DNA from 2 places in the Caproicibacter fermentans genome. Region 1 is predicted to be linked to the other one. Evidence: riboswitches for the same ligand, from Rfam matches in the RefSeq annotation. Region 1 holds a riboswitch; the other holds the start of a gene.

Region 1 (11,039 bases):
ATGTTACGCTGTTTAATAATACAATAAAGGAAAATATCCGTGTCGGCCGGAAGGAGGCTACCGATGAGGAAGTTCTGACAGCGGCCCGATACGCGCATTGCGATGAATTTGCCGAGAAGCTTCCGGACGGCTTCGATAGCATGATCGGCGAAAACGGTTCGGAGCTGTCCGGGGGTGAACGCCAGCGCATTTCCATCGCGCGCGCATTTTTGAAAGATGCTCCAATCATTCTTCTGGATGAAGCGACAGCTTCTCTTGATGTGGAAAACGAGACCTTCATTCAGTCCGCAATCTCTCAGCTCATCCGGGACAAAACCGTGCTAGTCATTGCACACCGTATGAGGACCGTTGCCGATGCGGACAAGATTGTAGTGCTCGATAACGGTTGTGTTTCCCAGCAGGGTTCTCCCCAAGAGCTGCTACAGCAGGGCGGCCTATTCAAACACATGGTTGAACTGCAGAATAAGGCGGCGGGCTGGACGCTGTGACCGGCCTCATATTTTGCAGCGGCACAGCGAATATCAGCAGCTTGGTGTAGTCGCCGTCCACCTCGCTTTTTCAAGCTCCCGGTTGATTTGGTTATCCGTCAGGGAATAGTTTTCCCGATGCGGGCAGGAAGCTCCAGCAGGCTAGGCTCATTTATATATCGTATTCAGAACTGCCGTTACACTCTCCAGCAGAGCTTGGTCTGTGTCTTGAGGCCATTTTCCTCAAACTCCACCACTATACCGAGGACTTTCAATTCCAGAACGTAGGTCAAAAACCTTTTAGGTGTTAGCACGCCTACACATATAACATAGAAAAGCCCTCCAAACTTCACGGGTTTGGAAGGTTTCAAACGGCATTTAAGCATGTAAAGTATCCCGCCAAACTACCGCTTTTTTATATGGCGGGTAATTCACCCCAAAATTCGATTTAGACAAAGGAGCAAATCATCTTATTGTAAAAAATTTAAAAACAATGCCAGAATAATGATTCCAATTACGATCAATATCAAGACGACACATATTATTGTAGAGATGATATTCAAAACATTACGGCTTTCGCTACTTTTCACGCAGACAATGGAAAGACAAAGCCCTGCCAAAATAGAAAGAATATTGGCCCCAGCCCAAAGGTTACGTATTTCGTCCGATATCGTGATTTTCAGCAAAATAGGAATAAAGGTTGCGAGCGGCAATACGCTAACAATCAGTGCAGCAATGCTTGTTTTTTGATGTTTCTTGTTTTCCATCTTTTTACCTCATTTCTTTCTTTCCAAATTGTGTTACGGCCATGGTAAGCACCAATGCAAAGATCAGGACGGCACAGGGCAGGAACGGAAACAGCTCAAAGGCTATCCCTGAGGTATTCGTTGTAAACTCGTGCAGCGAGCAGGACACCAGATAACCACTGTAGCAATATGGATAGACAATCCAGAGCGGCGTATTGGCGGCCAAGACGCCGGGAATGACAAGAAGCAGATTCAGGCCGACGGACAGCAGCGGTTTTTCAAACAACACAGTAACAGCCCACATGGTTGCCACGCTGGGCAGCATCGTAAGAAACAGCCCCGCACACCACTTGAGCAGGTAAAGGACAGGCAGTGTTTCGGTGACTCCCATCGTGTTTGTGGCAACCCATCCGGCAACGATAAATACTGCGAGGAACACAACCATTTCCATGAACAAATAGAACATCAGTACACAGAACTTTGCCAGAGAAAGGGCATGCCGGCTGACCGGCAGAGCCAGCATCTTTAAGACGCCGTTGTGCTGTGTTTCCCTTCCTGCAATCATAACGCAAACAACGACCATGCTCAGCGGAAGCAGATAATAGGCATAGACCAGTGCACTTTGAATGAACATAGCAGGCCAAGCATTCGTATATTCCGGTGTGAAATAGCTGCTCAAATTCGCAATCCCGGATGCTACCACCAATAACGGGGCAACAAAAATCAATGGAATGATTTTTGAGCGCTTCACTTTCATAAACTCAATTTTCAGCAGTTCTAAAAAACTCATTTTAATTCCCCTTATTCATAGCGCAGATGCTTTGCCATCCACAGCCCTGCCCCAAGGAATAGGATCGTTTCCACCAAAGAAACAAGGATCACCGTGCTATCCGGCTGTGCGCTCCTAGCAACTGCCGGCTTTAGCATCACGACAAAGGGGGTGGATCATCAGCAAAGCAACTTTCGAGTTTGCCAAGGCCATCCCGCTTAAAAATCCCGCAACTCCGATCCCGAGAGGAACCCACATGTTTTCAAAACGGGAGGAAAGTAAGATCATGAAGGACAGCACCGGCATGGCGGTAACGAACGAATAGGCGGCAAATTGCACCAGCGTACCCATCTCAAAGGTGCCTTGTGGAAGCTCGGTCATGCCAATATTCATCAGAGCCAGATTTTGCAGCGCAACTGCAACCAGAAGCATCACGGTCAGGATCAGAAATTTGCAAAGGTACATCCCCGGAACGCTCATGGGCAGCATATACATCTTCTTAACCGCATTCCCCTTGAACTCCATGTTGTAGACCATGCAGGCGGCGAGTACGATGCCAAACATATTTAAGATCATGATCATGCCGTAGAGCTGGGTCAACAGAACATCCATCGGAGCCAGCGGCAGGTTCAGCAGAGTGTCCTTTCGCAACATGAAGTTGACAAAGGCGTATGCCGCTCCCAAAACGCCGACAACCAGCAGGACGGGAATTACGCCTGTCCGCTTTTCTTTCCGCAGTTCGATGGCAAGTGCGTTCATAACTGTGCCCTCTGCTTTCTGGCTGCATTGTCCTTTTCTATCAGGGAAAGGAACATTTCTTCCAAATTATCCGAGGAAAAACCGGCCTGCAGCGCACTCTGCCGCAGCTCGTCCAAGCTTGCCCTCAAACAGCAGGCGGCCGTGGTTCAGAATGCCGATATCATCCGCCATCAGCTCGATTTCCGACAGCATGTGGGAAGAAATCAGCACGGTGCAATCATAGAGCTCCGGCAGGGATTTGATCAGATTGCGGATTTCGTGGATGCCGGAGGGATCAAGGCCGTTGGTCGGTTCGTCCAGAATGAGGATGGGCGGTCTGCCCAGCAGCGCCCCCGCAAGCCCCAGCCGCTGTTTCATGCCCAGCGAATAATTCTTTGCCAGCCGACCGCCAAACTCTGTGAGGCCAACCAGTTCCAACGCATCCTCTACCGAGCTTTCCGGCAGCTTTAAAATTCGTCGGATGATATCGAGGTTTTCACGTCCGGTCAGGTTGGCATAGAACGAGGGGGATTCGATAAAGGAGCCGATCTCCCTCAGAACGGCCATCCGGTCATTTGGAAAGTGCTTCCCATCGATGATAAAACTGCCCTTTGTGGGGGCCGTCAATCCCAGCAGCATTTTCATGGTGGTAGATTTCCCGGCACCGTTCGGCCCAAGAAAGCCATAAATGCTGCCTTTCCGGATATGAAGCGAAACACTGTTGACAGATGTGAAATTCTTATATTTTTTTGTCAATTGTTCCGTTGTAATCATGGTATCCATAAGAACATCTCCTTTCGATGCTCTTATGGTACAGCGTCAACCTGACATCCACATTCTCCTATCCTTACTTTTACCTTACTTTTTGCCGATCACCACACAAAACGGACATGCTTTGGTATAATAGATCCTATTGGAGGTGAAGGAATGGATCAGGCATTTTTACACACAAAAAAGCTCCTGCTTGTGGATGACGAGCCGGAGCTGCTTAAAATGGTAACCGCCATTTTAAAGGATGACGGTTTTGAAAACATTATCTTGGCCGCTTCTGTAAAAGAAGGCACCGCAGCTGCCGAAATTGAAAAGCCTGATTTAGCAATTTTAGATGTGATGCTGCCGGATGGAGACGGCTTTTCCCTTATGGAGCAATTGCGCTCTTTTACCGATGTGCCGATCATTTTTTTGACGGCGAAGGACGAGGCTGCGGATAAATTGGCCGGTCTTGGTCTGGGGGCCGATGATTATATCGTAAAACCTTTTATGGGACAGGAACTGCTGCTGCGTGTTTATGCTGTTTTGCGCCGTTGCTACAAAATGGATAGGAAACTCCTGAAGCTGGACGGATGCACGGTTGATTTCAGCCGCGCCGAAGTTCATAAAGCAGGCAAGGTACTTCCTCTGACGGCAAAAGAACACACCCTGCTGGAAACCCTTGCGCGGAATGAGGGAAAAATTGTTTCCATAGATTCGCTTTGCGAAGCCCTTTGGGGCGACAATCCGTTCGGGTATGAGAACAGCCTGAACGCCCATGTGCGGCGCATTCGGGAAAAAATTGAAACAGATCCGTCAAAACCGGTTTCCCTGATTACAATCAAAGGGCTGGGCTATAAGCTGAACATAAGGAAGTGACGCCATGAAAGCATTCGGAAAATATATCTCAAAACATCTGGCATCCTTTGCCGCTTTTAACCTTGTGTTGGCGCTGCTCAATGTACTGGCCTTTGGTATTACGTTTCAGAGCGTTATTAGAAACGACTACGGAGATACCTCACCGCAAACCATGTTGGAGGAAATTGCCGCTGCCTCGACGGTAGAGGGTGTATCGGACGATGCTCGTCAAAAACTGGAGAGTGCTCATATTTGGGCCATGTTCCTGAACCAGGGCGGGAATCGTATATGGGCCGTTAATATACCCAAAGACATTCCCGGAGATTATACTATTCAGGATGTTGCCCTCTTTTCCAAAGGATATTTAAAGGATTATCCCGTTTTTGTCTGGAACACGGAAGATGGCCTGCTGGTATTGGGCTATCCGAAAGACAGCTATACCAAGCTGACCAGCAACTATTTCTCGATCCATGCGATTCAAACGCTTCCGCTCTATATGACCGGAATGCTGACCGCCGACTTCTTATTTTTGTTTTTAGCCTATTACTTCTCCAGACGGAAAATTATCCGAAGTACGGAACCGATCATTGATGCGATTGAGACGCTTTCCGACGGTAAGCCGGTATCGCTGGCTATCGGCGGTGATTTATCAGAGGTTGCGGGAAGTATCAATAAAGCATCTCGCATTTTGAGCAAACAGAACGAAGCAAGAGCGAACTGGATCAGCGGTGTTTCCCATGATATACGGACGCCGCTGTCCATGATTCTGGGATACGCCGGACGCATTGCAGATAATAAAACCATAAACAGCTCTGTAAAGGATCAGGCTGAAATTGTGAGACAGCAAAGCATTAAAATAAAGGAACTGGTACAGGATTTGAATTTGGTGTCACATCTGGAATATGAAATGCAGCCACTCCATAAGGAACCGGTGCGCTTATCTAAACTTCTGCGATCCTATGCGGTGGAACTGCTGAATGGCGGGCTTTCTGAATCCTATCCGGTGGAGGTTGGGATTAAACCTGCCGCTGAAAATGTCATACTGGAATGTGATTCCCGTTTAATTATGCGTGCAATCAATAATTTGGTGCAAAACAGCTTCCGTCACAATCCGCAAGGCTGTGAAATTTCGCTAACTCTTGATTACTCCGAAGCAGTGATTACTCTTACGGTTGCAGACAACGGTGTGGGGCTTTCAGCTGAAAAGCTGCGGGAGCTTAAAGAAAGTACCCACTACATGGAAAGCACGGACGAGCGGCTAAACCTGCGCCACGGCTTAGGGCTTCTATTGGTTCGGCAGATTGTGGAAGCACACTGTGGCACCATGACCATTGAGAGTGAGCCGGGGCAGGGGTATCAAACGGTGCTCTGCTTTCAGGTACAAGCCAGTCAAGGCTAATGGTTTTCGGATTTCTTTATCAAGTGGTCTTGCTGTTGAACTTACCTCAAATAAAATAGGCATAAATGAAACTGTTAGTTATTCGTTATCAAGGTACAGTTTACAAGAGACTGCACAGGGTAACGGTCTGACGGGTGATGTGTTGCCCATCAGATTTTCCATGTAATGAGTTAATATTTAAAAAGGAGGCAGAGCGATGAAGAAATAAGCCGCTAAAACAACGGTTCACATACACGTTGTTTTAGCGGCTCGAGACCGTCCCGAAAGTGCCAACAACATTTTTGTACGTAGCCTATCTTATTATTTTTTCAAATCATACAGCCAATTTCAATAGAATTGTTGTGGAATGCCGCCTTTACGTTGTGAAATGTTGAGTTACTCGTTTTATTGTATCTAATGGTAAAACATGTCGGTTTCCCCGTCTTGTTCATCTTGAAGCGGTTGTTCAATTTTACTTCTCTTATTCATATGGCCTCCTACATATGGTTGTCATAATAAAAGCATGTAAAAATCTCCGTAAACATAGAAACAGCATATGCAAATGCAAGTCCAACTCCCATACTTATAAACAAATTCTCTCCTGATACTTTCCCCATGACGAGGAATACGAGCATTAATCCAAAACAAATGCCCTGTGTCAAGCGAAAAGATTTACTCTTTGTTTTCAATTCAATAAGTTGGTTGCGTTCATCCAAACCTTCTAACTGATCTTCTCTTGACAAATTGTACGAAAGACTGCGTGCTAACAATACAACCCCGAAAAGCAAGAGGGCCAAAATGAGAATGATACCGCTCACGTCAAATCCAGTCCAAAAGCTGGCGATCAGATTTAACAAGCTTAAGGCCATACAGACTAAGCCGGAGCCAAATTTCTTTTTGTCATAGATTTTCATATTGCTTATCCTCCAATTCTTTATTTTCTTTCAAGCAGCACAGTTCTTCAACAGTTACTCCGAACACTTCCGCGATCCGATAAGCCAGCATAAGAGAAGGGCTGTACTGTTCTTTTTCAATAGAAATGATTGTCCGTGAAGAAACATGAACCAAATCGGCCAACTGCTGTTGCGTCATTTTGGTCGTCATTCGCAATTCTTTGACTTTTGTTTTCATAATCCCCCTCTTTCCCAAAATATGAAGTTGGTTTCATGTTATCATGCTTCTAAATCAATGTCAATTAGAAATAAAAAGCGGGCACATGCCATGGATTGTTAACAATCTACATCTGTTTTTTCCTGTATTTTGTGCAGCCACCCTGCACATCGCCAATTCGAACCGGCCGAGGTGTTGACAATCTTGAGAAGTAGTGATAGCATAAACGTGTTGTACGACTGACGGAAGTGGATTTAACCACAGGGAGTACAGCGTTTTGGAAGCCGACCGTCTGGGCGTAATGCTTGGATTGGTGGGTCTTTTTTTATTTCGTTCTGATTGTCAAATTTAAAATCATGAGCAGAGTAGAATTTTGTGCGTAAATCATTGATTTACAGTGCCTTCTGAACGGGGAGTTGTCAGAGGGACGAAAAGCTTTAACAGGCTTACGGTACAAGGTTCGCATCCCGCTGCTGCATATTGGGGTAATCCCCCCTTTATGTGGCATGGAATTTTGCCACATAAAGGGGGGATTTTCATACCGGAAAACGAATCGGAATACGGGGCTCCGGCTTTTGCTCCGTCGGTTGTCAGCCAGATTGGCAGAAAGGGAAATGACAGTGTCAATAGATAAAACGAAAATAGAAGAACACATACGCGGGCTTTTATTGGCTTTGGGAGAGAACCCGGAACGCGAGGGACTGCTGGAGACTCCCGCCCGTGTGGCTAAGATGTGCGAAGAAAGATTCGAGGGAATCAACTACACAAATGATGAGATCGCCGGGATGTTTCACAAGACCTTCGAAGACGATCTGTATACGCCGGAAAACAACAACGACCTGGTAGTGGTGAGGGATATTGAAATCTTCAGCTGCTGCGAACACCATCTTGCTCTGATGTACAACATGATGGCGACAGTGGCATACATACCCAACGGTAAAGTCCTGGGGTTGAGCAAAATCGTAAGAATCGCGGATATGGTCAGCAAAAGGCTGCAGCTTCAGGAACGGATCGGGTCGGATATTGCGGAGATTATGCAGAAGGCCGCGCAGACAGAGGACGTTGCCGTCATCATCGAGGGTCAGCATGCCTGTATGGCGACCAGAGGGATTAAAAATACGAATGCGCTTACCGTGACGACGGCTTTGCGGGGAAGATTCAACAGCGATCAAAACCTGATGAACAAACTCCTGATACTTTGTAATAAACATGAGACATTCGTTACCGGTTTTAACGGAAGGAGTGTTTCTGATGAAGATGGTAAATGAGCTTCTCAAACATCCGCAGTATATCAGGGATATGGAACTGAATGTCGAAGCGGAAAAAGACAGACTGTTTTGCAGGCATGATTTGCAGCATTCTTTTGACGTGGCGAGAGTGGCCTATATCATGTGCCTGGAGAGGAAATTTCCAATTTCAAGAGAGATTATATACGCGGCCGCGCTTCTTCATGATATCGCAAAATGGAAGCAATACAGGGATGGATCGGACCATGCACTGGAAGGCGCTGTTCTGGCAAAGGAAATTCTGGAGGATATCGGCGTTAGCGGTAAAGACACCGAAGAAATAACGGACGCCATAAAAACTCATCGCAGAAAAGATACCCGGAAATCTCTTTTGGGTACCGTGCTCTATGAAAGCGATAAGGCTTGCAGACCCTGCATTTTTTGCAAAAGCATAGACGTATGCAATCGGTTTACGGACGGAAAAAATCCTGAGTTAACGTATTGAAATCTGCTTTGAAAAGGAGAATCTTGATTATGACAGATCAGTTAAATATTGCAGACAGGATTTGGAAATGGGGAAATCGGACCTATATCATGGGCATATTGAACGTAACGCCGGATTCGTTTTCGGACGGCGGAAATTATTTTGATATGGACTCCGCCTTGAAGCATGCCGCGCAAATGGAGGAAGAAGGCGCAGATATCATTGACGTGGGGGGAGAATCCACAAGGCCGGGGGTCACCGTTCCGGTGTCGGCCGAGGAAGAGATTCGTAGAGTCATTCCCGTCATCAAGAGGCTTTCCAAAGAGAGCGCTCTGCCGATCTCCGTCGATACCTATAAGGCCAAGACAGCAGCACTTGCGGTTGAAGCCGGCGCTCATATGATTAATGACATATGGGGCCTCAAAAAAGATCCAGAGATGGCCGATGTTGCGGCTTCATGTAAAGTACCGGTCTGTATCATGCATAACAGAACCAACACGGGCTACGACAACCTGATGGAAGACATTCTGTCCGAATTGGGGGAAAGCATTGAGCTTGCCGTCAAGGCAGGAGTAAAGGATGAAAATATCATTCTGGACCCGGGAATCGGATTCGGAAAGACATGGGAGCAGAATTTAACGGTCATGCGGAATCTTAATCTGCTGAAAGAACTGGGATACCCCATCCTTCTTGCCGCGTCAAGGAAAAGCTTCATCGGCAAAACCCTTGGGTTGGAGGTAAATGACAGGTTGGAAGGTACATTGGCCGTTACGTCAGTCGGCATACTGAAAGGGGCAGATATCGTTAGAGTACATGATGTGCTGCAAAACGTAAGGGTCGCGGCAATGACGGACAGTATGGTGAGGTGATTGCGAATGGACAGGATCATCATCGAGGATTTGCAGGTGTACGCTTATCACGGGGTTGCACAGGAAGAAAGAACAATCGGACAGATGTTTTTCGTCTCCCTTCGGATCGGGTCGAATCTGGAAAGAGCGGCGGCAAGCGACGACGTGAACGACACGCTCAACTACGCCGACCTGTGCAATGATGTACAAACCGTAATGCAGTCTGGTAAATGCAATCTGATTGAGGCCGCAGCCATGAACATCATCCAGCATCTGTTTCGAAAATATTCGGACATTGCGGAAATAAGCATCACGCTGAAAAAGCCATGGGCCCCAATGGGACATCATCTAAAATATGCGGCGGTTGAGTTGGAACGGAAACGGGGTGACAAAGATGAGTGGTAGTCTCGTTACCGCGTATATCGGGTTGGGTTCAAACCTTGGCGACAGAGAGGCGCATCTCAACCGGGCGGTCGAGATGCTCGAAAATACCTCCGGAGTCAGAGTTATCAAGGTCTCCGCATATTTCAATACTGCTCCCGTGGGCTATACGGAACAGCCGGATTTCCTGAATGCGGTCGCGGAGATCGAAACGTCACTTACCGCGTATGAGCTGTTAGGCATCTGCTGCGGCATAGAGAAAACATTAAAAAGGGAACGAATCGTTCATTGGGGACCGCGCACCATCGATTTGGATATCCTGCTATTTGGGAATCTGGTTTTGAACGATGCGTCGTTAACCATTCCGCATCCGAGAATGCTGGAACGGGAATTTGTGCTGAAGCCTTTGAATGAAATAGCTCCGGAAAGGATACATCCCGTATGCAGCAAGAGCATTCGGGAACTGTATCATGAATTTTTACTGACAGTACAATCCGGGCCTGTCTCATTAAAACAGATGCATCTGATCGTAGCAGCTGACCAAAATTGGGCAATCGGGAAAAAAAATGAACTGCTCATCAAGATCCCGGAGGATCAGGCCTTTTTCCGCGAAAAGACTATAGGAAAGGTAGTCGTCATGGGAAGAAAGACACTGGACAGTTTACCGGGAGGAATGCCTTTGAAGAGCAGAACCAATATTGTGCTGACAAAAAACAAAAACTTTCAGGTGGAGAACGCGATAGCGGTTCATTCCCTGAAAGAGCTGATGGAAGAACTTAAAAATTACGGCGGCAGAAATATGTATGTTATCGGAGGAGGAAGTATCTACCAGCTCCTGCTGCCCTATTGCGATACGGCTTATGTCACAAAAATATTTCATTCCTATGACGCCGATACGTATTTTACGAATCTGGATCAATTGAATGAATGGAAAATGGTTTCCCGCAGCGCAGAAAAAACACAATCAGGCTTAAACTATGTGTTTATGAAATATAAAAAGCAGGGTGGTAATAGGCTATGACCTACGAGGAAGCTTTAGAATTTATCTGTAATACACAAAAATTCGGAATGAAACCCGGGCTCCATACGATATCGGAATTGCTGGAGCGCATGGATAACCCGCAAAAGAAGCTTCGGTATATCCATATAGCCGGTACAAACGGAAAAGGCTCGACGGCAGCGTTTATCAGCAGTATCCTGATGGAATCCGGCTATAAGACCGGTATCTTTACTTCTCCGCATATTCAAAGGGTGACAGAGCGGATCAAAGTAAACAACGCTGAG
Region 2 (11,039 bases), 1.2 Mb from region 1:
AATATTTTGCCGAATTTTTGCGGTTTTTTCCCTATTTTTGTTTCAAAACCATGAGCGAGCAATTACTTTCTGCCCGGGCGCTGCATCGGCCGCGCGAAACAGCCCAGATAATTTTCTTCCGCAGCCGCCCAATTAATCAAACGCATAAATGCGTCCAGATACTCGCCCCTTCGGTTCTGGTATTGCAAATAATACGCGTGCTCCCACACATCAACCAGCAGCACCGGGCAGAATCCACGGGGCAGCGGGGTATCCTGATTCAGGGTATTTAAAACTTTCAGCCGGCCCCGGCAGTCCGCCACCAGCCATCCGTAGCCGGAACCGAACTGGCTCTGTGCGCATGTTTTGAGTTTTTGATAGAATTTGTCCATCGAACCGAACGCCGACAGGATGGCGGAGTGAAGCTTCCCCTCTGGTTCCTGATTGCCCGGGTGTTCCATCAGATTAAAGTACAGGTTGTGGTTGTAAACGCCGCCCGCATTGTTCCATACCGCCGTCTGCACTTGAAACGGCAGACGGTAATTTTCGCGGATCAGCCGCTCAAGGGTCCAGTTCTGATAAGCCGGCAATTTTTCAAGCGCCTGATTCAGATTGTCTACATATGCTTTGAAATGTTTGTCATGGTGAAATTTCAGAGTTTCGGGGTCCAGATATGGCTCCAGTGCATTGTACGAATAGGGGAGCGGAGGCAATTCAAACGGATAATGGCTGTTCATGGCAATCGCCCTTTCTTACTGTTCTTGTAAATTTATATTCAATTTTTCATGCGGATAGTCGCAGGAAAAGCGTTTCTTTGAAACACTGGAAGAATTTGAGGGATTGTCTTTTTCTCAGGTGAGTGTTACGATAGGAACAAGAAAAGTTACAAATTTGTAATACTTGGCCGCCTTAATTACACATTTGTAACATTTTTAAATTTGTTTTCAAAGGAGTAGTTTATGAAAGGTAGATTATTAGCTCTGCTTTTAAGCCTGATCGTCAGCGGTACAGCCGGCCTTTATGCAAAAAATGCCGCGCAAACATCCGATCAATCAGCACCGGCCGCCAGTTCAGCGGTGACAGCGGTATCCCCGCAGAGCGAAGCAGCTTCTGCTGAAACGTCCTCCTCTCAGGAATCTTCTGCTGTTCAGTCGGGCGGCATTGTCGTTTCCACACAGAATTCTTCCTGCCCGACTTCCGAGAACAGCACGGCAGCCAAAGCGGATCCTTCTTTGAAGGCTTCTTCCGCGGCTTCATCCCAGAAAAGCTCGGCAGCTTCCGGCAGCACCTGCAGCCAGAGCACTGATTGCAGCACAAACTCCGCCTGCGCGTCCACACAAAGCAGTTGCGTACAGAATTCCTGCGCCCCGGGTACTTACCAGTATTGCACGCAGAACTACAACTGCGGCCAGACGGGTACAAACAGTAACTACAGCAACTATCTGAACGACGTGATCAGCCGTCTCACCGGCAAAAGCTGCAGTCAGACCCCGTCCGGAAGCGTCTCCTCCAAGCCGGCAACGTCCGCTCCTTCCAAGAGCAGTTCTTCCGGTACCGCCGCGTCTTCGGGAAGCACCGCAACCGGAACATACGCGGATTTTCAGAATCAGGTACTGCAGCTTGTGAACAAGGAACGCACCAGCCGCGGCCTGAACGCGCTTTCCATGGACAGCGCGCTGAACAAGACCGCCACGCTGAAGTCACAGGATATGGCAAAGCTCGGCTATTTTGACCACACCTCTCCCACCTACGGTTCTCCGTTCGATATGATGAAACAGTTTGGAATCAGCTACCGTACCGCGGGTGAAAATATCGCCATGGGACAGACCTCCCCGACGCAGGTCATGAACGGCTGGATGAATTCCGAAGGCCACAGAGCCAACATTCTGAATTCTTCCTTTACAAAGATCGGCATCGGAGTCGCCCAGAACTCAAACGGCCAATATTACTGGACCCAGCAGTTTATCGGCTGATCTAATTTGTCAAGCTTTCAGCCCCCGGCGGTGGTCGGGGGCTTTGCCATACATTAACGCTTTTTTCTTGCCGCGGATTCTTGCTTTTTTCCTGATTTGAGGCTAAGATAAAAGAAAAGCGCGGGCAATTATGGGGAGGGACGGTTTATGACAGACACGGAAAAGTTTCAGCGGATGATTGACGAAAGCCGCCGCATTGTTTTTTTCGGCGGCGCGGGTGTTTCCACGGAAAGCGGCATTCCCGATTTTCGAAGTGTCGACGGATTATACAATCAGCACTACTCGTATCCGCCAGAAGTCATGCTGAGCCACAGTTTCTACCGGTCCCATACAAAGGAGTTTTTTGATTTCTACCGGAATAAAATGCTCTATCTGGAAGCGGAGCCGAATCCGGCGCACAAAAAGCTGGCGCAGCTGGAACAGGCGGGGCGGCTTTCCGCCGTGGTAACGCAGAATATCGACGGACTGCACCAAAAAGCCGGGAGCAAAACGGTTTATGAGCTTCACGGTTCCGTTCACCGCAATTACTGTCAGCGGTGCCACAAACGGTACGATGCGGAATTCATCCGGCAAAGCACGGAGATCCCGATCTGCGAATGCGGCGGCGTTATCAAGCCCGATGTTGTTCTGTATGAGGAAGGGCTGAACCAGGACACGATTTACGGCGCGGTAAAAGCCATTCAAAACGCGGATATGCTCATCGTCGGCGGAACGTCGCTCTCGGTCTACCCTGCCGCAGGACTGATCGACTACTACAGCGGCAATCGTCTGGTGCTGATCAACAAAACGACCACCCCGATGGATGCGAAAGCCGATCTCACTCTGAAAGGAAGCATTGGGGAAATTCTGGAGAAAATTCGGATTCCTGAAAAGGAATAGACGCCCGGCAAATCGGCGGCGGTTCCGCCGCCGACGGCTTCGGGACAAAATAAAAGGGACTGTTGCAAAACAGCTTTAATAAAAAATAATGCACGAAAAATGCGCCTTGATCGGGCTTTGTCAGCCGTGTCAAGACGCATTTTCTTGCTTTGAGGGCTATTCCGCCGTGCAATTTTGCTATCGCCTTTGCAACAGCCCCTTTATTCCGATACAACCTGAAAATCAAAAAACTTCTACAAATTCTCCACAAACTGAATTTTCAGGCCGTTCGGGTCAAGGGCAAAGAAAAATCTGGTATGAGGATTCGGCTGAAACGGTCCGCTTTGAATCTTGATTCCTTTGCTTTTCACAAAATTCATCATTTCATCAACGGACGGAACCGTAAACCCCAGAGAAATATCCGCTCCCATGTCGATCTCACGATTCTCCCGGCTGCAGATCAATTCGACCTTTGTTTCTCCCTCTCCCAAAAAGGCAATCTCGGTATCCGGCCCGGCCTCAAATCTCCTGTTTTCCCGAAGTCCGACGATCTCCCGATAAAATTCCAAAGATTCCTCTAAATCCTTTACATGCAGTGAAGTCCAGCAAAAAGCCATTTCTGTTTCCTCCTGATTCTGTAAGTTTCGCAGGGGTGCGCGCAAATTTTTCTGAAATTAGGATACCATAAAAAGAAAGGAATCAATCAATTTAAAATATTTCATATAAGGAAATGGGAATGTCATCTTTTTCAACTTATCGCCGATTGACGGAAGTATATCAAAAAGCGGCGGAGCTGCCGTTTGACCGGACTTCAAAAATCGTTCTGATCAGCGACTGCCATCGCGGCGACGGAAGCTGGGTTGACGACTTCAGCCACAACCAGAGCCTTTACTACTGCGCGATCAAATATTATTACCGGAACGGTTTTACCTATATTGATCTTGGGGACAGCGACGAATTGTGGAAAAACCGGCATTTTTCCGGCATCTGTACGATCTACGCGGATATCTTCGAACTGCTGCATCAGTTCTACTCCGAAAACCGGTACTACATGATTTACGGCAACCACGACATTGTGAAAAGGTATCCTGCCTTTCGCAAAAACAATCTGGACCGATACTACAACACGAACACGGACACCTTTGAAGGCCTTTTTGAAAATGCTGAAATTCACGAGGGCCTGATTTTAAAGGACACCGACAACCAGGTAAAGCTGTTTCTGGTCCACGGTCATCAGGGCGACATCGTCAGCGACATCTTCTGGCGGGTCGGGAGATTTCTTTCCCGATACGTTTGGAGACGTCTCGAATTCTTCGGCTTCAAGGACCCGACCAGCGCCGCGAAAAACTACGACAAGAAAAAGAAAGTGGAGAGGAAGATCATCGGCTGGGCCGCCGACCGTCACCAGATTGTGATTGCGGGCCACACTCACAGGCCGACCTGTCCGGATGAAGACGAGGTTCCCTACTTTAACACGGGCAGCTGTATCCATCCGGACTGCATTACCTGCATCGAAATCGTTCACTCTGAAATTTCGCTGATGAAATGGGGGTTAAAGACCAAAGACGACGGGTCCGTTTTTGTCGACCGGGAATTGATCGCCGCGCCGAGAAAAATTCAGGGTCAATAAGGTTCTCCGTTGACCGGAATCGGGGAACACCAGGCCTTTCTGCCCTGTGAATCGATCAGTATGACGCGCACGTATTTGTCGGTGGGTTTCATCCGGTAGGTCGCGCCGGTTACGCCCCCGGTAAAGACCCTGTCCTGACACCAAACGGTATTGCTGTTAAAGATGATTGTATCCACACAGGAGGATTCGACGCGCACCGCGTCGCCGCTGAATCTCACGGAATGGAACTCCGGACCCTGGCTGGCATAGAAGTCTCCGTTTCTGATGGAGCTTTTAATGGAATCCGGCGTAAGCTCCCGCGCGTTCACCATGATGTAGGAACGGGTTTCTTCTCCCTGATAAAAATGGCTGTCGTCCGCGGCCATACAGGGAAAGAACTTCCCCATGGAAGCCCAGATGTCGATATAAACGCCGGAGTCCGCGCGTTCGCCGTTCCATGGCAGGCCGGAGACGGAATTGTAGATTTCCACTCCGCCAAGGCCGGTCAGGCCAAGACAGTCCGCGGGATTGGTGACCGACCATGCGGGGTGCGCAAGAATCGCGATTCCGTTCGCCGCATTGATCGCGTCAATGATTTTCTGCGGAGGAAGCGACCGTTCCAAAGAAACTTTTGAGTCCATCCCCACTCCGACAATATGAAACACCGGCGTGTTTACCATATCCCCCGTATCCCATTCGCACCCGCTCAAAAGCAGAAAGCGTTCGGTCGTTTTACACTCGTTCTGAATCCAGTGGTCCGTCAGGGCGGCAAAATCATACCCGGCTTTTTGATAGCGGCTAACAGCCTGCTCCGGAGAAAGGTGCCCGTCGGAACGAAGCGTATGCATATGTAAATTTCCTTTGTACCAGTTGCCGTCCGTACGAAATGCTTCTTTCATTGCTCATCCTCCAATACAACTGCCGTATTTACCGTTTCCACCAGTAAGTTTCACCCTGCCTGAACAGTTTGAATCCACAGCGGGTCAGGACTTTTTGAGACGGAAGGTTGCCGGTTTCCGTCTCGGCCGTTACATGCTTTACCGATTCCTGTTTGAAAGTCCACTCGCACATTGCCTGAACCGCTTCCGTCATATAGCCGTGGTGTTCGTATTTGTTTCCCAGTCCGTACCCGATTTCCACTTCCCCATTTTGATCGGGAGGCGCTTTAAAGTCGACGGATCCTACCACAACGCGGGCTTCCCTGCGGACAAGAAGCCAAAAGCCGGCACGTTAAGTGTCTCCTTTCTTTCCTGATATTTCCCCGTCATTATAGCACACAGGAAACAAAATAGATAGCCCCCGGCCGCCGTGTGGAGTTGGCCGTTCCGCATACAGACTCATAAACTGAGCAGCGGGATCGCTCTTCATTTCCGTTATGCGATCAGATCGCTGCTCCCCCCCACGCCTTTCAGAACCATATTTTAACCGTCTATTACTATATGTGGGTGAAAGGCACGACAAAGCAGTTAGAATGAGGAACAATGGGTCTTACGTACACCCTCCAAGGACGATCGGCTCTGTGTCTTAGCGTCTGGCTCATTGATTAGGGATTCTTGTCTACACCTAGGACAGTATAGGGGGAAGTTTTCGAGTATTGTATCGCTATTTTTCTGCTCTAATAATTACTGTTCCACAATTTTGATACAAAGCCTTAGCAGTTCTAAAACCGGCATTTTTCATAAGTTCAAATTGATGTTCCAATGTCAGTGGAATATCAATATGTATCAACATATCTTCGGGTATATTATTTTGCTTGCGCCTATATTCATATCCCTCAAGACAAAGCGCTTCCTCTTCATCGCAACAGGCAATGTAGTCACATTCTATATAATATCCACCAGCTTTTATCGTCTGATAAAGCTTACTATAAATCAGTTGTTTTTTTTCATATTTAAAATGATGAAGTGTCTCAAAAGACATAGCAGCGTCAAACTTGTTTTCCTCAAACGCGTATTCAAAATAGTCCGCATTGATTATTTGAATGTTTTTATCACCATAGCTTTTTCTCAATTTATCAAGCATAGATTCAGACAAATCGATGCCTGTAACCTTGACTTCGGGAAATCTCTTGTAGATTGATTCAAGCTCTAAACCCGTGCCGCAACCAATATCAAATAATGTTTTCAAACCATCATCAAAGAAATCTGCGATATGAGCGTATTCCTCGCCCCAATTTTTTAAATGAACATTATTATATTCACTAATCCTATTCGCGAAAAAATCCGCCATTCCTTCCACGGGAGCATTCTTTACCCCATCAAGCCAATCCTTTAATTCTTCTAGATATTTTTCTGTTTCTTCCTGAGTTCGGATTTTACTTTTCAGCATAACAATTTTTCATCCTTTCATAAAATCCACTTAATAACGATTGAATATCAGTTTCATTTATTCTCATTTTATTTGCGGCAAGCTCGGTAGCAAGACCACTTGACAAAAGCCAAATATCAATAAAAATTTTTTCAGCAGTAGGTTTATCAATCCTAAAGTCAGACGTTATTGATGATATCGCTTTTTGATTCCATTCAGCATTTACTATCTCGTCAAGACTTATTCCCTCTAATGTGTTTGATAAAAACATAGCTGTATATAGGTTCTTTTCATATAAAGCAAACAAAACGTGCGCTTTAGCCTTACTAATCACATAATTGTTTCTGTCAATACGTCTTTTCACAAATAGATCATATTCTTTATCAATCATCCGTGTAACTGCAACTTTTAGCTCGTCCATTCCTGTAAAAGAAAGATAAATCGGTTGTGTGGAACACTGCAATTTTTCAGCAAGATTTCTTGCATTTACAGCGTTCAATCCGCATTCACGTACAATCTCTAATGAGGCCTGTAATATTGCTTCTTTTGAGATTTGCTTTTTAGCAGGCATTTATTCAAGCACCTCCAGTCGTAACAATAACTAATGTTATTGATAACATTAGTTATTGTACAAATAATTATACAATTTGTCAAGGGTCATAGTTTTTTGTGGATCTCCCCGTTTTCCTCGATGTTTTCGCAAACAAAGAGGGCCCAGGTAGCAGAAATTTTTAAAGGCTCACGGCAACGAGTCTAATAAAATTCTTATGTCTTGAAGTTGACAATACTAATGGGCAGTGGTAATATAAATGTGCTGTATGACTGACGGAGGTGGATTTAACCACAGGGAGTACAGCGTTTTGGAAGCCGACCGTCTGGGCATGATGCTTGGATTGGTGGGTCTTTTTTATTTTCTGAATGCAGTTCATATCATTCAGAGAACATTTGAATCATGAGCAGAGTAGAACGTTGTGCGTAAATCATTGATTTACAGTGCCTTCTGAACGGGGAGTTGTCAGAGGGACGAAAAGCCTTTCAGGGCTTGCGGTACAAGGTTCGCATCCCGCTGCTGCATAAGGAGAAGCGGTGTCATGATTGTGCCTCTTGTTGTGTAGCTGTGCTGCATGACAGGAGGTGTATTTAATGGTCACAACTTAGAAAATCAATTTAACCGTAAACTTTCTATGTCACGATTATGAAAGGAGAAGTTAAATTGAAAGATTCAACTTTATATGTGCGCCGCATCACAATCTCTGCGGTATTTCTCAGTATTTCACTTGTTTTAAAAACAACATTTTCTTTCTACATACCGATGTTTGGACAAAATGGAATGAGCGTTGGCATTTCCGGGATTTTCTCCATCATGCCATCCCTGTTGTTCGGGCCTGTGTATGGAGCTGTTGTGTCCGGCCTTTCTGATTTTTTGGGTTACCTTTTAAAACCCGTGGGAACCTATATCCCTCTTATGACGCTGGTCGTAGCTGCCGGTGGATTTATCCGGGGCGCATTATGGTCTGCTCTTCGCAACAAAGACAGCAGGAAAATGAGAATTGCAGTTGCAATTTTTTCCGCGCTCATGTTATTTGCAGGGATTTGTAATATTGCGTTTCTCGCTGCCGATGGCGTTGATAGTGAATTCTACAATCATGTACAAAAAGAAAACATCAATACGGACAACATGCACCTTATCAGCAAAATGTTGATTGAAAGAACCCTTGGTGCAAAAGATCCGTCGGGAAACCTGACAACCTATATCTCTTGGGTCACAACCGCAATGATTGGATACGCAGCTCTCGGCATCCTGTTGTTAGCCTCTGATCTTTTCCTATCGAAAAAGCTTGTTCATGACACAAGCAGGGGGCGGATCCCCCAGCTTCTTATCGCTATGATCGGTTCCGGCCTGATTGTTACCACTCTCAATACCATCGTCCTGTGCGAAACAATCTTTACCGCATGGAAGGTACTGCCGTTTGCAGTCATATGGATTCCCAGAGTGATTGAAGAAATCCTTGGGAATACAGTCAAGGCATATTTTGTAGCCTTACTGCTGGGTATTTGCAGAAAACAGAAAACCGTGCAAGAGATAATGGACGGGCCATCCGTTAAGCTAGAAAGGGACCCAAAGGATTCGTAGGATTGGAGTAACAACCATGAAGCACTATACGGTTTTAAACGAAAATACACATCTGTTTCCGGTGGTGATTGATTTACCACACAGCAGCACCTTTGTCCCCGAAGACATTCGCAGCAGCCTACTTGATGGTGCCTGTCTGTCAAACACAGATTGGTTTTTGCCGGAGCTATACGACTTTCTTCCTGCAATGGGATGCACAACAATAATCAACCACCTAAGCCGCTATGTAGTTGACATGAACCGACCGGCCAATAGTGCAAGACATGGGGATTACCGCAAAACCGTGGTCTATCAGGAAAATACTCAAGGTAGCCCTTTGTATTCTTCACCGCTGGATGAGAATGAAATTAACCGCCGGGTAAGCCTGTATTATAATCCTTACCATCAGGCGCTTGAAAAGCTGTTGCGTGAAAAATTAAAAGTGTATCCATCGGTTCTCCTTTTGGACCTGCACAGCTTCTTCCTTGATTTTGGCGACGGCGGCAGTCAGGATATTTATTTATCCAACCGACGCGGCGTTACGTCCTCTGAACAGACATTGCATCGACTGCATGAAAATCTTGCAGCACAAGGCTACAGTGTTATAGAGAATGCAAACTTGGGAGGACACATTATTAACCATTACCGTGAGCTTTTTGGTGAGCGGATTGAGGGCATAATGATGGAGCTTCGTTATACCAAATATATTGACAACCGCTACTTTGGCGAGGAGGAACTAACGGACAGAAACGAAATGCTTTTTCAGTCGGCAAAGCAGAGGCTAAAGGAAGCGTTTATGCGGCTGCCTTGTTTTTGGGAGTAAATAAAAGCAGGCGCAATCGCAGCGCATAGCTGACGTTGCATGGCCAACAATGGAAGTGATTTCTACGTAAACCGATATCATCAATAAAAAGCACACAAGGAGGAATTATCCGATGGAACAAAAAGATTACTGGAACAATGTTTCAGAGACGAAGCAGTTTACAACGCCTTTTCAGGCCGGCGAGTTCTCCAATTATCTCAATCTCAATGCCGTCATTCTTGATGTCGGGTGCGGCTATGGCCGTACACTGGACGAATTGCACCATTTTGGTTACAGGCATCTGATCGGCATGGATTTTTCGCAGGGAATGATCGAACGGGGAAAACAGCAGGCTCCTTATCTTGACCTCCGTTTGAAAAAAGATGCAGGGATTGATTTGCCGGATCATAGTATAGACGCAGTGATACTCTTTGCCGTCCTGACTTGTATCAGAAGCAATGAAGAACAGCAGGCTCTGATTTCCGAAATAAATCGTGTATTAAAACCTGCCGGAATTCTCTACATCAACGATTTCCTGATCAATTCTGATGAAAGGAATCAAGCCCGCTATCAAAAATTTGAAGCAAAATATGGCATCTATGGAGTCTTTGAATTACCGGAAGGTGCTGTCCTCCGCCATCACTCAGAAAAATGGCTGAAGGAGCTTCTGGCTGATTTCAGCACATTGAAATATGAACGCCTGACATTTACGACTATGAACGGGCATAAATCGAATGGATTTTATTTCATAGGAAGGAAACTTTCCTGATTCTATCGGTTCATGCCTAAGTTAAACACCCGATACAATCTTTTATCCGGAAATTCAGCCTGCACGCATTCCGCTGCTGTGCCGCCTCCGTTTATCGCGATCCGGGGTGTGTTTTTTCCGCCATCCAGCATGTTGCTGCTGATTCCAAGGCTTTCAGCAGCTTTAGTTACAGCTGCCGAACTTATTCGAATCGCGCGCTTTTTGAATTCCATCATATTTTTTCGCGTTTCTGCCATCGTGATAGCTCCTTTTTTCTGTTACGTTTTTCTTGTCACACAGACCCCTCTATTGGGTTTATAAGAAAGCAAAAAGCCGTTGCATCTTTGCTGCGATGCAACGGCTCAATCTTGTGATAAGTCGGTCGGATTATATTGTGTGGTGAAATTAAACACTAACTAATCTCTGTACAAAAGCACTTTTCACAAGCTCAATTCAGTTCTGCGCCTAGCACGCCGTCAGTTAAACTCAGAAGGGTTCGGGTATTTATGAGGGCTGGTGGAATAACCATTTTGATACTTTACGGTCATGTACAGGGTTTCCTTGCCGCTTTCAAGCTTGACATAGCAAACGCCATTATCGAACTTATCGGTGATGGCAACTTTTTGATCGAGCCAGTAAACCCAAACGGA

The links. A riboswitch is a leader RNA that binds a small molecule or an ion and turns the genes downstream of it on or off. The one in region 1 is predicted to bind ZMP and ZTP.
Region 2: linked by a shared signal. The riboswitch ahead of HCR03_RS05340 (ECF transporter S component) and the one ahead of folE (GTP cyclohydrolase I FolE) in region 1 are both predicted to bind ZMP and ZTP.

Annotation. Positions count from the first base shown of each region.
Region 1 covers NZ_CP060286.1:3,785,560-3,796,598, reverse strand. The annotation lists gene HCR03_RS18835 (ABC transporter ATP-binding protein) at 1-488, shown strand, start outside; gene HCR03_RS18830 (hypothetical protein) at 938-1,234, opposite strand; gene HCR03_RS18825 (ABC transporter permease) at 1,239-2,003, opposite strand; partial or broken gene HCR03_RS18820 (ABC transporter permease) at 2,015-2,741, opposite strand; partial or broken gene HCR03_RS18815 (ABC transporter ATP-binding protein) at 2,738-3,503, opposite strand; gene HCR03_RS18810 (response regulator transcription factor) at 3,648-4,349, shown strand; gene HCR03_RS18805 (sensor histidine kinase) at 4,354-5,727, shown strand; gene HCR03_RS18800 (hypothetical protein) at 6,204-6,620, opposite strand; gene HCR03_RS18795 (helix-turn-helix transcriptional regulator) at 6,607-6,837, opposite strand; ZMP/ZTP riboswitch at 7,042-7,121, shown strand; THF riboswitch at 7,176-7,291, shown strand; partial or broken gene folE (GTP cyclohydrolase I FolE) at 7,437-8,024, shown strand; gene HCR03_RS18785 (HD domain-containing protein) at 8,068-8,547, shown strand; gene folP (dihydropteroate synthase) at 8,577-9,395, shown strand; gene folB (dihydroneopterin aldolase) at 9,402-9,779, shown strand; gene folK (2-amino-4-hydroxy-6-hydroxymethyldihydropteridine diphosphokinase) at 9,769-10,776, shown strand; gene HCR03_RS18760 (bifunctional folylpolyglutamate synthase/dihydrofolate synthase) at 10,773-11,039, shown strand, end outside.
Region 2 covers NZ_CP060286.1:1,067,173-1,078,211, forward strand. The annotation lists gene HCR03_RS05290 (superoxide dismutase) at 63-716, opposite strand; gene HCR03_RS05295 (CAP domain-containing protein) at 939-1,952, shown strand; gene HCR03_RS05300 (NAD-dependent protein deacylase) at 2,100-2,831, shown strand; gene HCR03_RS05305 (VOC family protein) at 3,065-3,427, opposite strand; gene HCR03_RS05310 (metallophosphoesterase family protein) at 3,547-4,440, shown strand; gene HCR03_RS05315 (CehA/McbA family metallohydrolase domain-containing protein) at 4,434-5,318, opposite strand; partial or broken gene HCR03_RS05320 (GNAT family N-acetyltransferase) at 5,347-5,631, opposite strand; partial or broken gene HCR03_RS20270 (cysteine-rich KTR domain-containing protein) at 5,886-6,020, opposite strand; gene HCR03_RS05330 (class I SAM-dependent methyltransferase) at 6,022-6,747, opposite strand; gene HCR03_RS05335 (TetR/AcrR family transcriptional regulator) at 6,734-7,297, opposite strand; ZMP/ZTP riboswitch at 7,535-7,614, shown strand; THF riboswitch at 7,682-7,797, shown strand; gene HCR03_RS05340 (ECF transporter S component) at 7,940-8,860, shown strand; gene HCR03_RS05345 (N-formylglutamate amidohydrolase) at 8,877-9,662, shown strand; gene HCR03_RS05350 (class I SAM-dependent methyltransferase) at 9,775-10,410, shown strand; gene HCR03_RS05355 (hypothetical protein) at 10,413-10,646, opposite strand; gene HCR03_RS05360 (hypothetical protein) at 10,866-11,039, opposite strand, start outside.